Regions from separate parts of the Oceanobacillus sp. FSL W7-1293 genome, predicted to be linked through region 2. Evidence: riboswitches for the same ligand, from Rfam matches in the RefSeq annotation. Region 2 holds a riboswitch; each other region holds the start of a gene.
The links. Region 2 has a riboswitch for S-adenosylmethionine ahead of MKY65_RS11175 (carboxymuconolactone decarboxylase family protein). Riboswitches for the same ligand answer to the same signal wherever they lie in the genome.
Positions count from the first base shown of each region.

Region 1: it holds a riboswitch for S-adenosylmethionine, as region 2 does, so the genes downstream of both, MKY65_RS21705 (iron-containing alcohol dehydrogenase family protein) here and MKY65_RS11175 (carboxymuconolactone decarboxylase family protein) in region 2, are expected to answer to the same signal.
Region 3: it holds a riboswitch for S-adenosylmethionine, as region 2 does, so the genes downstream of both, MKY65_RS03870 (homocysteine S-methyltransferase family protein) here and MKY65_RS11175 (carboxymuconolactone decarboxylase family protein) in region 2, are expected to answer to the same signal.
Region 4: it holds a riboswitch for S-adenosylmethionine, as region 2 does, so the genes downstream of both, MKY65_RS21325 (O-acetylhomoserine aminocarboxypropyltransferase/cysteine synthase family protein) here and MKY65_RS11175 (carboxymuconolactone decarboxylase family protein) in region 2, are expected to answer to the same signal.

Region 1 is NZ_CP150212.1:4,518,088-4,521,836, reverse strand. Features, by position in the region: gene MKY65_RS21710 (MetQ/NlpA family ABC transporter substrate-binding protein) at 1-789, opposite strand, end outside; gene MKY65_RS21705 (iron-containing alcohol dehydrogenase family protein) at 812-1,912, opposite strand; SAM riboswitch class I at 2,010-2,126, opposite strand; gene MKY65_RS21700 (hypothetical protein) at 2,379-2,594, shown strand; gene MKY65_RS21695 (YolD-like family protein) at 2,591-2,866, shown strand; gene MKY65_RS21690 (YibE/F family protein) at 2,943-3,725, opposite strand; gene MKY65_RS21685 (YibE/F family protein) at 3,722-3,749, opposite strand, start outside.
Region 2 is NZ_CP150212.1:2,274,358-2,278,106, reverse strand. Features, by position in the region: gene MKY65_RS11180 (LLM class flavin-dependent oxidoreductase) at 1-825, opposite strand, end outside; gene MKY65_RS11175 (carboxymuconolactone decarboxylase family protein) at 1,049-1,717, opposite strand; SAM riboswitch class I at 1,938-2,049, opposite strand; gene MKY65_RS11170 (acyl-CoA carboxylase subunit beta) at 2,388-3,749, opposite strand, start outside.
Region 3 is NZ_CP150212.1:777,943-781,691, forward strand. Features, by position in the region: gene MKY65_RS03855 (GNAT family N-acetyltransferase) at 1-271, shown strand, start outside; gene MKY65_RS03860 (YitT family protein) at 497-1,357, shown strand; gene MKY65_RS03865 (hypothetical protein) at 1,627-1,929, opposite strand; SAM riboswitch class I at 2,331-2,431, shown strand; gene MKY65_RS03870 (homocysteine S-methyltransferase family protein) at 2,548-3,600, shown strand; gene MKY65_RS03875 (cyclase family protein) at 3,624-3,749, shown strand, end outside.
Region 4 is NZ_CP150212.1:4,429,165-4,432,913, forward strand. Features, by position in the region: gene megL (methionine gamma-lyase) at 1-347, opposite strand, end outside; gene rarD (EamA family transporter RarD) at 598-1,509, shown strand; SAM riboswitch class I at 1,705-1,803, shown strand; gene MKY65_RS21325 (O-acetylhomoserine aminocarboxypropyltransferase/cysteine synthase family protein) at 1,898-3,556, shown strand.

The sequences.
Region 1 (3,749 bases), 2.2 Mb from region 2:
AAAGTTTTCTTCAATAAATTCTTTCACTTCGTCTGTATGGTAAATATCAATAAATTGCTGAACGACTTCATCATCTTGGTTTTCTGTACGAGCTGCAATTAGGTTAACGAAAGTAGAATCCTGCTCGATAAAGAGCGAATCATCATTCGGTGAAAGCCCTGCTTCGATTGCAAAGTTTGAATTGATTGCTGCTGCATCTACTTCTCCAAGCTGTCTTGGAATTTGTGCAGAATCTAATTCCAGTAATTCAAGGTCTTTCGGATTATCGACCACATCATTTACGGTTGCATTGACACCCAAGCCTTCTTCTAATGTGATAAGACCAGCTTGTTCAAATAATAATAAAGCACGTCCACTGTTTGTAGGATCGCCAGGGAGCCCTAATGTTGCACCATCAGGAAGGTCCTCCAGAGAATCAACTGATTCGGAGTAAACCCCCATCGGGAAAGTAACGGTATCTGCTACCTTCACAATATCCAAGCCTCTTTCTTCCACCATGCTGTCCATAAAAGGCTCTGTCTGGAAGCTGCTGATGTCAATTTCACCTTCATCCAGTGAAACGTTCGGCATAACATAATCACTAAAAACAACTGTTTCAATTTCTAAATCGTCTTCTGCTGCAATTTCAGCTATTTTTTCAACAATTTCTTCATGTGGACCGGCTGTTACACCTACTGTCAATACGCCATCTTCAAGTAAATCTGAACCGCTCTCTTCCTCATCTCCGCCGCAAGCAGCGAGGAAAGTGACTAATAAAGCTGTAATAAGAAGTAAATATTTCCTTTTCATAATGGTTTTCCTACTTTCTTTTTTATTTAGTAATGTTCTCAAGCTGTAAAAATGCATCAATAACGGTATTTGCATTAATTTCTTCTTTCATCAAATGAATGGATTCTTCTTCCCGTGTGACTTTTTTAGCTATGGTTTCCAGCAGTTCCTCATCATCCGTATGTATGGAGAAGTCTGCTAATCTTGTTGGGAAGCCCCATGTATCATAGTAAGCTAATAGCTTCGTAAGCTCCGCTTTATCCTGTTCGATGGCAAGCTGAGCTAAAATGCCATAGGATACAATTTCACCATGAAGTGAATCGGCAATCTGCGGGGCGGCAGTTAATCCATTATGAATGGAATGCGCACCTGCAATTCGTCCAGCTTTTCCGCCGAAGCCGCCAACCATGCCGCCTGTTGCGATAATTGCTTCGATAACACGAATAAGAGCATCAGTGACTTGGTTGCTCTCACAAGCTTGGATTGCTGCTTCACTGTCATCCAGCAAAATATCCTTGCACGCACGAGCGGCGAATTGAGAGATTTGCAGCCAGACTGGAAGCGTGCCTTCAGGGTAGAAGGCTTCAACTAGAGAGCGAGCTTCATAGAATTTAGCTAACGTATCGCCAATGCCTGCTTTTAAATATTTTACAGGAGCTTCTGCAATAATTGCTGGTTCGACCACTACGAGTGTATTAGACTCTGGAAACTCTGTATAATGAGAATGCGCACCATCCTCCTGATAAAAGACGCTTAATGGCGTCCAAGCTGCGCAGGTTGCGGCAATTGTTGGGATTAAGATACTTTTTATTTGCGCATTGGCAGCCGCTGCTTTGGCAATATCCAGTGCAGTTCCCCCGCCGAAGCCGATGACAGCATCTATTTGCTGTTCTTCATAAATCGCGGCGAGCCTGTCAGTTCGTTCCACGGTACAATGCCCATCTGCAGTATGTATATCTTTTTCCTCTATTTGGTTCAGCAATGCGGAAGGAAGATACGGTTTTGCTTTTTCCCAAGCAGTCCGCCCGGCAACTACAGCAATCCGCTTCACCCGCAAGTCATTCAGATTTTCTACCAGATATTCCAGAGAACCGTCACCGATTTGATAATGGCTGGGCGACCCCTTTACAGTAACTGTTTGCATGGTAAGATATCCCCTTTTACATGTGTTTAAATGCTACATAAAAAACCTCTCTATTTTGTTCTAGAGAGGTTGAATAAGTTCATTTACGAAACGTCCTCTCTTATTTTCCAAAGCACAGTATGCACTTTGCAGGATTTAGCACCTTTTTTAGAACGAGTTCTAGAAAGGTTGCCGGGCTTCATCGGGCCAGTCCCTCCGCCACTCTCAATAAGAGTTCTTATGTAACTGTGGATACATTTTAATATGAAATATGAGAAAAGTCAAATATAGCTTGATACAAGGGGGCTGGCGTGCTAATTATGTTAATCAGCACCATTTTTGGTCCCAAACCCCAAATAATTAAACGGGTTATCCTTTGTTTCTTTTAAAACACATTCATCCATTTATTTCATGTTTACTCTTGCTTATTTTTTGATATAATAAGAACAAACGTTCAGAACAAAGGTTCTTATTTGAAGGAATAAATATGATTGGATTACTTCATCATTCTCTGGATAAAAAGGAAAAAATCATGATCTATTATATCGACCGCCATAACAATGTAACGCAGCGTGTTATTCGTGTCGTAGGTATAGATGATAAAAGGATTCTTGCTTATTGTTACTATAAAAAACAGGTGCGCAGCTTTAAGATAGAAAATATTTTATCCATAGGGTGTGTAAAAAGGAGCGTCGGGGCTTGAATATTCGTGTACAGGAAGAAAGGAATACGAAAGAAAAAACAATGTTAAATGAGCGGCAATGGAAGCAGAATTGCTTTCAATTAATTATCGCTCATAAAGATAATTTGCTTATTGAAGTGAAATGCTATCAGGACTGTCATGTTCATCATATAAAAGGATATATAGACAGCATCAACTATCAAGACGAGCACATAGCCATAGTTGATAAGCTGGGGCGTAAGGATTTTACAATCATTAAGTTTAATGACATGATAGACGTTTTTATATTATAGATAAAAACCCGAATGTATTCCAAGCGGAATCATTCGGGCTTATTTCTAAACATAAATAGCGTATGGCTGCTTTTACCTATTTCTGCTCATCCAACGCGATGTCCTTTTTCTGCTTCTTCAAATAATACGCACTCATCAGAGAAGCAATTGGAATAACCAGAGCGATGCCAAGACCCGAAATAAGGATTCCAAGCATTTCATCATTGAATACTTTGGCATTTATAATTTGGCCAAGAGAGTAGTCTAAATCCTTAAACCAGATGAGCAGCCCCATATAACCTCCGAAAAAGGCGAAAAATAGCGTGTTTGTGCTTGTGCCTAGAATATCACGGCCAATACGAATGCCGGCTAAGAATAGATTCTTTCTGGAAATTTCCGGATTCTGGTCGTGGATTTCACGCATCGGGGAGGTGATTGAAATGGCAGTATCTACAATCGCCCCGATCGTGCTCATAATAATCACAGCTGTAGCAATTTGAATAAAATTTAATCCAATATGCACATTGAAAGCTGTTATTTCTCCAGATTCTTCTTCCCCAAGTCCATAGATCATGGATTGTTCGGTTAAAATAATAATGAAAAAGATTAAAATAACCATTGTTGCAATCGTCGATAAGAAAGCAAGCATCGTTTTATTATTTACCCGGTTGATGAAGAACAAGCTGATTGCACTGATAAAACCGCATGCGATAAGCGCAATAATAATTGGATTTCCGGACGGGTCATTCATGACAAAAACAGCCATAAGCACAATGATAAAATTAATAAAGAGGGCAATAAAAGATCGTACGCCCTTCATACCGCCAACCCAGGCCATTAATGCAAATAATATGATTGCCAGTAATACGAGTACATTCATAATTTCGCCTGCTTTCTCCGGATA
Region 2 (3,749 bases):
TATATCCCGCTGGTCTCTTCCCTGTTCCTGTGTTCGTTTCCGAATATCTGCAACATAGGCCTTTAATGCATCCAGCGAATGATTTTTGGTGAAAACCGCCTCTGCATGTTTGGCTGCAAAATCTCTTCCTTTTGGTGAAGCTCCCGCCTGGAATAAAACAGGAGTACGCTGCGGAGAAGGTTCAACCAAATGTGGACCAGGAACTTTGAAAAATTCACCTTCATGATCGATCAATCGAACTTTGTCCGGATGTGCAAATGTATCATTCGCACCATCATAAACAACAGCATCGTCTTCCCAGCTGTGCTCCCAAAGCTTATAGACAACTTCAAGAAATTCATCTGCTCGGTCATAACGCTGTTCTTTAGGAAGACGGCTGGAAAGACCCAGATTGACTGCCTCACTTTCTAAATAAGAAGTCACCACATTCCAGGCAACCCTTCCATTCGTTAAATGATCTAATGTTGATAGCTGCCTTGCCAGCGCGTATGGTTGTGCATATGTAGCAGAAATAGTTGGCGCAAAGCCGAGATTTTCAGTTACAGCAGCCATCGCAGAAATCGGAATCAACGGGTCATGAGCCGGAAGCTGCACAGCATGCCGGACAGCTGCTTCATGACTATTTCCATATACACTGTAGGTTCCAAGCACATCGGCAATAAACATGGCATCAAATTTTCCGCGTTCCAGGATTTTTGCTGTTTCTGTCCAATATGACAGGTCATTATGTTTTGTCCCCTCGTCCTTTTCATGCTTCCATAATCCTGTCGAGTGAGGGGAAGGTGAATTTTGAATAAATCCATTCAGGTGAATTTGTTTAGTCATCGTTTCGATAAACTCCTTTTCTCATAAATTTTCATCTTGACCGCTTCACCAAAATCTATGATTGTAAGCTAGATTTTATCGTAGTGTAACTGGCTGGGACTGAGACTGCGATTACCAATGTTGTCAGGTTAACGCGACCGCTACTGATTAAAGTTTCTCTTTATTTGATTTAGACAACCATTGATTTTGGTGTTGACCCTACCCTCTTTTGATTGCTGCTTACTTATGATTCATCGAAAGCATTTAAGGCATTTACACTATGTGCCACTGCTGAGCCAGCTTTTAAAGCAGCTGCTACAAAAATAGCTTCTGATATTTCCTCTAGACTGGACCCTGTTTTTTTGGCATTTTTCGTATGCAGGTCAATGCAATAAGGGCAGCCTGTAGTGTGTGCTGATGCCACCGCGATAAGTTCTTTTTCCTTTTCGGACAATTTTCCTGCTTTAATGGATTTATGATCAAAAGCAGCAAATGCCTTGAATGTACCCGCATCAATGTCACCAAATTCTGTTAATCTATTAAAATAGGATGCTTTGTACAGCTCGTCTTTTTCCTCTTCATCAAACGCATTTAGCGCATTCACACCATGAGCAACTGCTAAACCAGCCTTTAGAGCTGTTGCAACAAAAATGGCCTCTGTTACTTCCTCTTTATCAGCATTATTCTTTTTAGCATTCCCCACGTGTAAATCAATGCAGTACGGGCATCCAGTAATGTGTGCTACGGCTACCGCAATTAATTCCTTTAATTTAACTGATAAATTTCCCTCAGCCAATGCCTTGTCGTTAAAAGCAAAAAAAGTTCGAAATGCTTCAGGCGCATATTCTTTTAATTCTGTTATCCGGTTAAAATAAGATTTTTGATATAAACTATCTGTTTTAGTCAATGAAATCTCTCCTCATACATTTAAAATTTTTGTTTTTTGTTTGTCATAAAATCATAAAAACTGTAAGCTCATTTCGCTTATTTTCGTACAACTCCAGCAATAATTAAACTTTACCTATCTAATTACTCGGTTTTAGTCATACTTATACCATTGAAATTATTCCCTCCCTATCATTGTTTAAAATGAAAAAAACCCTTTCCAATGAGAAGAGGTTTTTTTATACACTGCCTCATCTCCCAAGTGAAAAGCTTGCTGGAATTAGCACCATTTTACTGTGTTTTAAGTAATGGTTGCTGCGGGATTACAGGACCAGTTCCTCCCCCGGCTCTTGATAAGGAATTACATTATTTAGTTTTTTAAGATTTCTTCATATACTATCGAATTCTAAAAAATGTGTCAAGCGGAAATTTTAATTAAATTAAGTGGTTCCTTACCAAAACCTATCGATGATGCGAGTAAAAATAATTTTACTGTAAGCGGCCATTAGTCGTTTTAACACTTTTAATTATATTTTCCAACCATAGATTTTGGTATTGGTCAATCTGAGCAAGTTTTTTTGAAATCAGTTCGAAACACAAATTATAGTTTACATAATATTATTATGGTTAAATAAATGTTTTTATACGCTTCATAAAAAACGCCTAGCCCCTATTGGTCTAAGCGTTTTCTTATTCGCCTACACAGGATATACCCCATGTTTTCTCTCGGTAAATTGCTTTTTCTTATTCTGATAAATGGTAAAACGTCTTGTCAGCTCGCTCCGAAGATGATCTGGATCAATAATATCATCAATAATCATTTCGGAAGCTAAGCGATAAATATCAATATTCTCTTTATAGGAGGCCTGCTTCTCTGCGATATATGCCTCTCTTTCTTCTTCAGGAAGCTGAGCGATTTTATTTGCTTCTACTGCATTCACTGCTGCTTCCGGTCCCATAACAGCAATTTGTGCATTCGGAAAGGCTAAGCAGCAATCCGGGTCGAAAGCAGGTCCTGACATCGCGTATAGACCAGCTCCATAAGCCTTTCGAACAATAACAGAAATTTTAGGTACCGTTACTTCACTCATTGCAAATAGCATTTTGGCTCCATGGCGGATAATTCCCTGTTTCTCCACTCTTGTTCCAATCATAAATCCTGGTACATCCGTTAAGAACAGCAGCGGAATTTCAAACGCATCACATAATTGGATAAACTTTGCTGCTTTATCTGCTGAATCAGTAAAAAGAACGCCTCCCTTGACACGCGGCTGATTGGCGATGATTCCTATACTTTGACCGTCGATGCGGGCCAGCCCAGTAATTAGTTCTGGAGCAAACCGCTTTTTTATTTCACAAAAACTGCCTTCATCGATCGTACGGTCAATCAGTTCATACATGTCAAATGCAGCATTTTGATTATCTGGAATAATTTCGCTGATTGGCTTATCAAAGCTTTTTGGTTCTACAGATGCTGCTTTTTTTGGCTTCTCACGAAAATTAGCAGGAAAATACGTTAAGTACTTCTGTGCAAATTGAATCGCTTCTTCTTCGGTATCCACTAAAACATCGCCCACTCCTGAGGTCGTACAGTGCATTTTTGCTCCGCCCATTTCCTCTAAGGAAACCTTTTCACCAATGACCTTTTCAGCCATTCGCGGGGAACCTAAATACATCGATGCATTCCCATCAACCATGACAACGATATCACAAAAGGCAGGGATATAGGCACCGCCGGCAGCAGATGGACCAAACAATAAACAGACTTGCGGCACTCTTCCTGACAGCTTGATTTGATTGTAGAAAATACGTCCCGCTCCTCTTCTGCCCGGGAACATATCTATTTGATCGGTAATGCGGGCACCTGCAGAGTCAACCAGATAAATCATAGGTACTTCCAGTCGTTCTGCCGTCTCTTGAATACGTAAAATCTTCTCTACCGTCCGCTGTCCCCAGCTTCCGGCTTTCACGGTGGAATCATTTGCCATCGCACAGACTGTCTGGCCATTTATTTTCCCTGTCACGGTAATCACGCCATCTGCCGGCAGATCTTCATCCAT
Region 3 (3,749 bases), 1.5 Mb from region 2:
GGGAAGAATGGTCGCTGTGGCAGGTTTTAAGCCGATGACAACATTATATTATGGCAGGTTTGTATGGATCTGTGATTTGGTAACAGATGAAAACAGCCGTTCCAAAGGATATGGTGAACAGCTCTTAGATTTTATTCATCAATGGGCAAAAAAGCATCGATTTGAATCTGTTGCCTTGTCATCAGGTTTGCAGCGTCACAGTGCGCATCGATTCTATGAAGAAAAAATGGATTATTCAAAAGTGAGCTTTGTTTTTAAAAAAGAAATGTAATTTCAAATCGTTGTGCTTTGCGAGTTTATCCATTTATTAACAACGAAACAGTTGAGTTTGAAATAGAGAAGCGTATAATTATTATTATTGGAAAAAGCTATCTGTATGAGGTTATTTTATGTGAAATAAGGAAATCTAAGCGTGAGAAGAAATATCATCAGGAGATTAACAGGATAGCTGGTTTTACACTGCAGCAAGAATGCAACAGAAAGAAGGAAGGGTTCGATGAGCAAAGCACAATCAAAAACATCACGAAAAGCAATGATTTTTGCAAGAGGATTAATTATTATCATTGGCGGATTTATTACAGCATATGGACTAGAGGCAGTATTGATTCCGAATAGCGTTTCCGATGGCGGTGTTACAGGTCTTAGTATTGTTGGATCACAATGGACAGGGGCTCCGTTGGGGCTTTTGATCGCTATCTTAAATATTCCGTTTATTTATTTAGGTTATAAGCAAGTCGGTAAGAATTTTGCAATCCTCTCTATTCTTGGGATTGCTTCTCTGGCTATAAGTACAAGCCTGATGCATCATATCCCGACGATTATTGAAATTGAAGGAGATACCCTGCTGGTTACTGTAGTCGGCGGGATTATTATTGGATTTGGTATGGGGCTGGCACTTCGTAATGGCGGCGCATTAGATGGTATTGACATGCTGGCTGTATTATTATCACGCAGGCTTCCTTTTGGAACGAGTGATTTAATCTTGTTCCTTAATTTATTCGTATTTATCGTAGTGTCCACCGTATTTGGATTAAGAGGAGCGCTGATGTCCGGTATTGCTTATTACATTGCTTCAAAAGTCATTCATATCATTGAAGAAGGATTAAGCAGCACAAAAGCAGTTTATATTATTACCGAGCGTGCTGATGAAATGATGAAAGAAATTGGCGAACGGCTGGGGAGAGGCTGTACTTTACAACATGTGGAGGGCGGCTATTCGAAAAAGGAATTTAAACAGATAAAATGTGTGATAACCCGGCTGGAAGAAAGTAAAATGAAAGAAACGATTCAAGATGTTGATTCGACTTCATTTGTAACCGTCTATGATGTGACAGAAGTACGTGGCGGCAATTTTTAATAAACGATAAACGAAAAAAAGGCAGTCAATGAGCAAATTTCATTGACTGCCTTTTTTATATCATAGGGCAGAAAATATTCTTGTACGAAGGGTGCTATTATAGTTTAGGATTTTGCTCTAAATATATCAGTAACTGCATGAAACACTTCAATACCTTGGTAAGTGAATACGGACAATGCAGTCAGTGAAAAGAATCCAATAACAATTAATCTGAAAATCATCATAATTTTTGCCTCCTCTTTTGATTTTTAATTTAGATCAAAAGAGGCTTAAATCACGAAATTCGATTGATAGAAAACGGGCGTCAGCAGCTGTTTGGTACGTATGATTCGTACAACCGTTGTAAATAAGCACGGACTGCCTAATAAGAACAGTGTAATAATTAATATTGGATTAGCTATAAAGGATTTATCTGACTGATCATTTCCGCCAATGCCCAAATCCTGTGACGCGTGATTATCAATTAGCACATTCTGATCGGTGAGAACGTAGCTGTGATGTACACCTGAGAATAGTTGTGTCATTGGTAAAATGATAATCATTAAAGCAATCATCAAATATCTATTCAACATCTACGCCCCCTTCCGTATTTTAATATATATAGTAATCAGTTTAATTTCCTTAGGGAAAAACTTAATTATACCAGTATTGGTAAATGAATTCAATATATTATCAAATCGTTTTTAGATTTAATTTGTATTATATGCTTATTTTTCAGGTGTGTCTACACTTTTTGAACATTTTATGAATTTTTCTTTATAAAAAGAATATACCTTATTTTTACTAAAATTAAACATGAAATCGGAGATATGAAGTTATCGCTGCGTGGAACATATATTTCTCTAATATATGAAAAGCTTATCAGGATAATTCAAACCAGTTCAAAAAACGCTTAAATATTTTTAAAATTTCTTATTGACATGGAATTCAAATAGATATATAGTTATCTACAACAAATAAATAGCAATACATTTTCTTATCCAGAGAGGTGGAGGGACTGGCCCTTCGAAGCCTCGGCAACAGACTTATAAAAGAACTGTGCCAATTCCAGTAGCGTTAGCTAGCAGATAAGAAGAGACATTGATATCGTACTCAAAACCTCTTCTTTCTGAAAGAAGAGGTTTTTTTCGTGTCTACATCGACTTATCAGCGGCGAACCAAAAATAAAAGTTTACAGGAGGAATGGAACGATGGCGAAAAGAAGTTTGGAAGAGCGATTAAAGCAAGGAACAGTTATTGCAGGGGAAGGATATTTATTTGAACTGGAGCGCAGAGGTTATTTGCAGGCGGGATCTTTTGTACCCGAGGTAGCGTTGGATAATCCGGAAACGCTAAAGGCTGTTTATCGTGATTACATGAAAGCAGGTTCCGATGTGGTGCTTGCCTTTACATACAATGCACATCGTGAAAAAATGCGCATTATCGGTAAAGAGGACTTATTGGAGCCTCTAAATAGAAACGCTATTAAGTTAGCGAAGGAAGTAGCAAAGGAACATCCGACAGAGGAAGCTCTGGTTGCAGGAAATATATCGAACACCAATATTTTTAATCCGGAAGATCAGGAATCCAAGGATAAAGTCAGAGCCATGTTCAATGAAATGGTGTCATGGTGTAAGGATGAGGATGTTGACTATATTAACGGAGAAACTTTTTATTACCATGAAGAAGCATTGATTGCTTTAGAGGAAATTAAAAAATATGATTTACCGGCAGTTATTACCTTGGGATTAATGGGTGAAAACATTTTACGTGATGGTTACACAGTGGAAGAGTCATGTAAGATTTTAGAAGATAACGGCGCCTTGGTTGTTGGGATGAATTGTTTCCGCGGGCCGGACACGATGCAGCCATATTTAGAAAAGATTCGGGACAAAGTAGACGGGCACGTTGGAGCATTGCCGATTCCATACCGGACAACAGAAGAGAATCCGACCTTCTTTAACTTGCCGGATGGAGGATGCAGCTGTCATTTACCAACGGAAACAACCTTCCCGACTTCTCTGGACCCGCTATATCATAATCGTTATGAGCTGGCAGAATGGGCGAAACAAGCGCATAGCATCGGCGTGAATTATATCGGTTTATGCTGTGGAGCTTCACCGGCAATGCTGCGTGCGGTTGCGGAGGCTGTCGGCATCGAAACAATTAATTCAATTTATTCTCCAGATATGCATAAACACTTTTTATTTGGCGAAGACGAAACATTGCAGGATCATATTACAGATTACAAAACAAAAGCGTAAAACAATATATTGGGAGGCGGCTTATCGTGACAGTTACCAAAGAAAATGAAATCTTAGATGCGTTAGAAACACTAAAATCAAAAACATGGGTAGATTTAACACATACATTCGGACCAAGTTCGCCGCATTTTGCCGCATTTAAAGATGCG
Region 4 (3,749 bases), 2.2 Mb from region 2:
AAGGTACAGCCGTATAGCCCGGACGAGCAGATAATATGGTCATTTGCTTTGGTGAGTGCAATCAAAACGGCAGATATGGCAGCCATCCCCGAGGCAAATGCCAGTCCTTTTTCCGCCTTTTCCAATGCGGCCAGCTTTTGTTCCAGTATTTGCACGGTCGGGTTGCTGACACGCGTATAGACATGTCCTTCTTCCTCTCCAGCAAAACGGGCCGCCCCCTGCTCCGCTGTGTCAAAGGTAAATGTAGATGTTTGAAAAATGGGCGGTGTTAAACTGCCAAGCAGCTCTTTGGAATCGTACCCTTCATGAATCATTGCTGTTTCCATATGTTTAAACTTTTTGCTCATTTATATTCTCCCCGATCCTGATAAAGGTAATAATTCAGATAAGTCTCTCTCTTCATGATAAAGTATTCCTGTGCTGTTGGAAATGTTTCCGGCTCAAAAAAATATCTAATATTTCATACAAAGAAAACAAAGCTCCATCTCCATGAAGCTTCGTTTTACGGAATACATTATTTAAAAGTTATTGCTTCCTTCCTCATAAAGTTTTAATATTGGTTTTAGTTTAATTTTTTTTAGAAGGCAGGAATGGATAATGGAGGATAAATCTTTACAACAGGGAGCGGTTATTACCTTTGCTGCTTATTTATTATGGGGAATATTTCCAATCTATTGGAAGTTTCTTGAACATGTTCCAGCTGGTGAAGTACTAGCCCACCGGATTGTCTGGAGCTTAATTTTCATGATTTTTTTAGTACTGGTGACAGGTAATTGGCGTGAGCTGATTGAAACGGTCCACGAGCTGAAAAAAGATAAGAAGAAAACCATCGCTATCATTACAGCTTCTATCGTTATATCTATCAACTGGTTTCTATTTATTTTTTCGGTACAGCATGGGCATGTCCTGCAGGCCAGCTTAGGCTATTATATCAATCCTTTAATCAGTATTTTATTAGCGGTCTTTGTACTGAAAGAGAAGACAACGAAAGGTCAAGTCTTATCGTTTCTTCTTGCCGGCATCGGAGTGGTTTATTTAACGCTCAGCTATGGCGTATTTCCTTGGATTTCGCTGTTATTGGCCATCACCTTTGGCTTTTATGGATTGATTAAAAAAACACTCCATCTGCATGCAATGTATGGACTTACTATTGAAACACTTGTGGTGGCTCCAATCGCTCTATTGTATTTACTATTTGTTCCGTCAGAAGGATCTTTTACTTTTTCTCCTTTGTTTGCAGCGGACAATCTTTTACTCATAGGCGCGGGCGGTGTTACAGCAATACCTTTACTGCTGTTTGCTGCAGGTGCCAAACGGATTCCATTGGCAATGGTTGGTTTTTTGCAATATGTAGCACCAACAATTATGTTCTTTCTGGGGGTATTTCTATATAATGAAACCTTTACGGTACATCATATGATTACTTTTGCTTTGATTTGGGCTGCACTTATTATCTATATGGCCAGTATTTATCGGGACGCACCGCGGAGAAAAAGAAGAAAGGCATAGTTTTCAGCCAGTAAGGGCCTGGTTCGTTCAAGGGCCTTTAGGTCATACTCTTGTGATAGTTTCTTCAGTGAGGATGAAAGAAATCCTCCTGAAGGAAGGTTCACTTTATTTTATCTATTAATCCCTAGTAAAACACTTGACTTTTATCCTTTAAAACTATATACTCGCAAGTAATTTCAAAATATTTAGCAGAATCTCTTATGAAGAGCGGCGGAGGGAATAGGCCCTGTGAAGCCCGGCAACTTGAACATTCAGGTGCTCCATCCTACAGATATATCATCTGAAAGATAAGAGAGGGTTCTAAGTCAGTTATCAGAGCTCTCTTCATTTTAGAAGAGAGCTTTTTTTCAGGTAAAAGAGTGTTCTCAATAAAAAGGGAGGAAATACAATGTCAAACTATCCAGTACAGCAAGACGAAACGATTTTGTTACACGGGGGGCAGGTTCCAGACCCGGCAACCGGATCTCGTGCTGTTCCAATCTATCAAACAACCTCTTATGTTTTTCGCGATACAGAGCATGCACAAAACTTATTTGGATTAGCAGAGCCAGGTAATATTTATACTCGAATTATGAATCCGACGGTAGATACATTTGAGCAGCGGATTGCGCAATTAGAAGACGGAGTCGGCGCTTTAGGTCTAGCTTCCGGGATGGCAGCTATTACGATGGCGATTTTAAATATCACCCGTGCCGGTGATGAAATTATCGCGGACAGCAATCTATATGGCGGGACGTATAACTTATTTGCCAACACGCTCCCCCGTTATGGAATCAATGTAAAATTTGTAGATGGAACAGACCCGGAGGCTATTGAGGCTGCGATTACAGATAAAACAAAAGCAATATTTGGAGAAATCATCACTAATCCAAGTTTATATGTTTTTGATGTCGAAACGGTGGCTGATATTGCTCATAATCATGGCATTCCTTTAATTATTGATAATACATTTGCCCCTTATTTTGCCAAGCCGTTAACCTGGGGCGCGGATATTGTGGTTCACTCCGCCACGAAATGGATTGGCGGACATGGCACAACCATCGGCGGTGTCGTTGTCGACAGCGGCAGATTTGATTGGAATAATGATAAATTCCCTGATTTTATCGAGCCGGATGAGAGCTATAATGGCTTAAAATATGCGGATTTAGGTCCTGCTGCATTTATAACCAAGCTGCGCGTCCAATTATTACGTGATATCGGACCTGCGCTAAGTCCGCAAAATGCCTTTTTATTACTGCAAGGCCTGGAAACTTTACACTTACGCATCAGGAAGCATAGCGAAAATGCGGAAAAAATAGCAGCTTATCTGGAAAATCACCCTGCTGTAGAATGGATCAACTACCCGGGGCTGGAATCACATCCTTCCCATCAGCTTGCTAAAAAATATTTAAAAGGCGGTTTTGGGTCGGTTATTACATTTGGTATTGAAGGCGGACGAGAAGCAGGCCGCACCTTAATCGATAATGTGCAGCTCTGGTCTCATGTCGCCAATGTGGGGGATGCCAAATCACTTATTATCCACCCTGCTTCTACAACCCATCAGCAATTGACGGATGAGGACTTGGCAAAAAGCGGTACGACGGAAGAATTGGTCCGTTTATCCGTTGGTTTAGAGTCATTTGACGATATTGTAGCTGACTTGGACCAGGCCATTGATAAAGCAACAGGAAAATCACAAGGCAATCAAAAATCAGCCGAGGAAATAGCAGTGCAAAATTTACTTCAATCCCCATTTGACCGCAGCGAAGGCGTCCGCAAAAAGCGGATTATTACTGTCGGCATCGCGGACGAAGAAATTGTTCCTCTCTATAAATTAGGCTATGAGGTGATTCCTGCGGCAGATATCGATGAGGTGACAACAGATATATTAACAGGAGCTGATGCAATATGGCTGCAGGAAGGTAAACAGACTCCAGAAGAAAATGCAGCTTATCAGGGTACGATTTTATTCACAGCTTCCGCTCCTGAAGTATCATCTGAAGTGTTTATTCTTTCAACCGTTCAGCCGGTGCAATTTGCTCTTGAATTACGCAGCTCCGGACGTTAAATACAAAAATAACATCCTTACCCGCCTTTCTTTTATAGAACATTTCCATGTTTTATTGTTAAGAAAGGCGGGTAGTTTTATGATGGAGAAAAACAACACTCCCACTGATTGATGTTTCGTTTTATGTTATAATATAATGTGGTTACGTCTTCTAGCTTAAAAATTAGAAGGCGTTTTTCATTTAGCCTGTTTA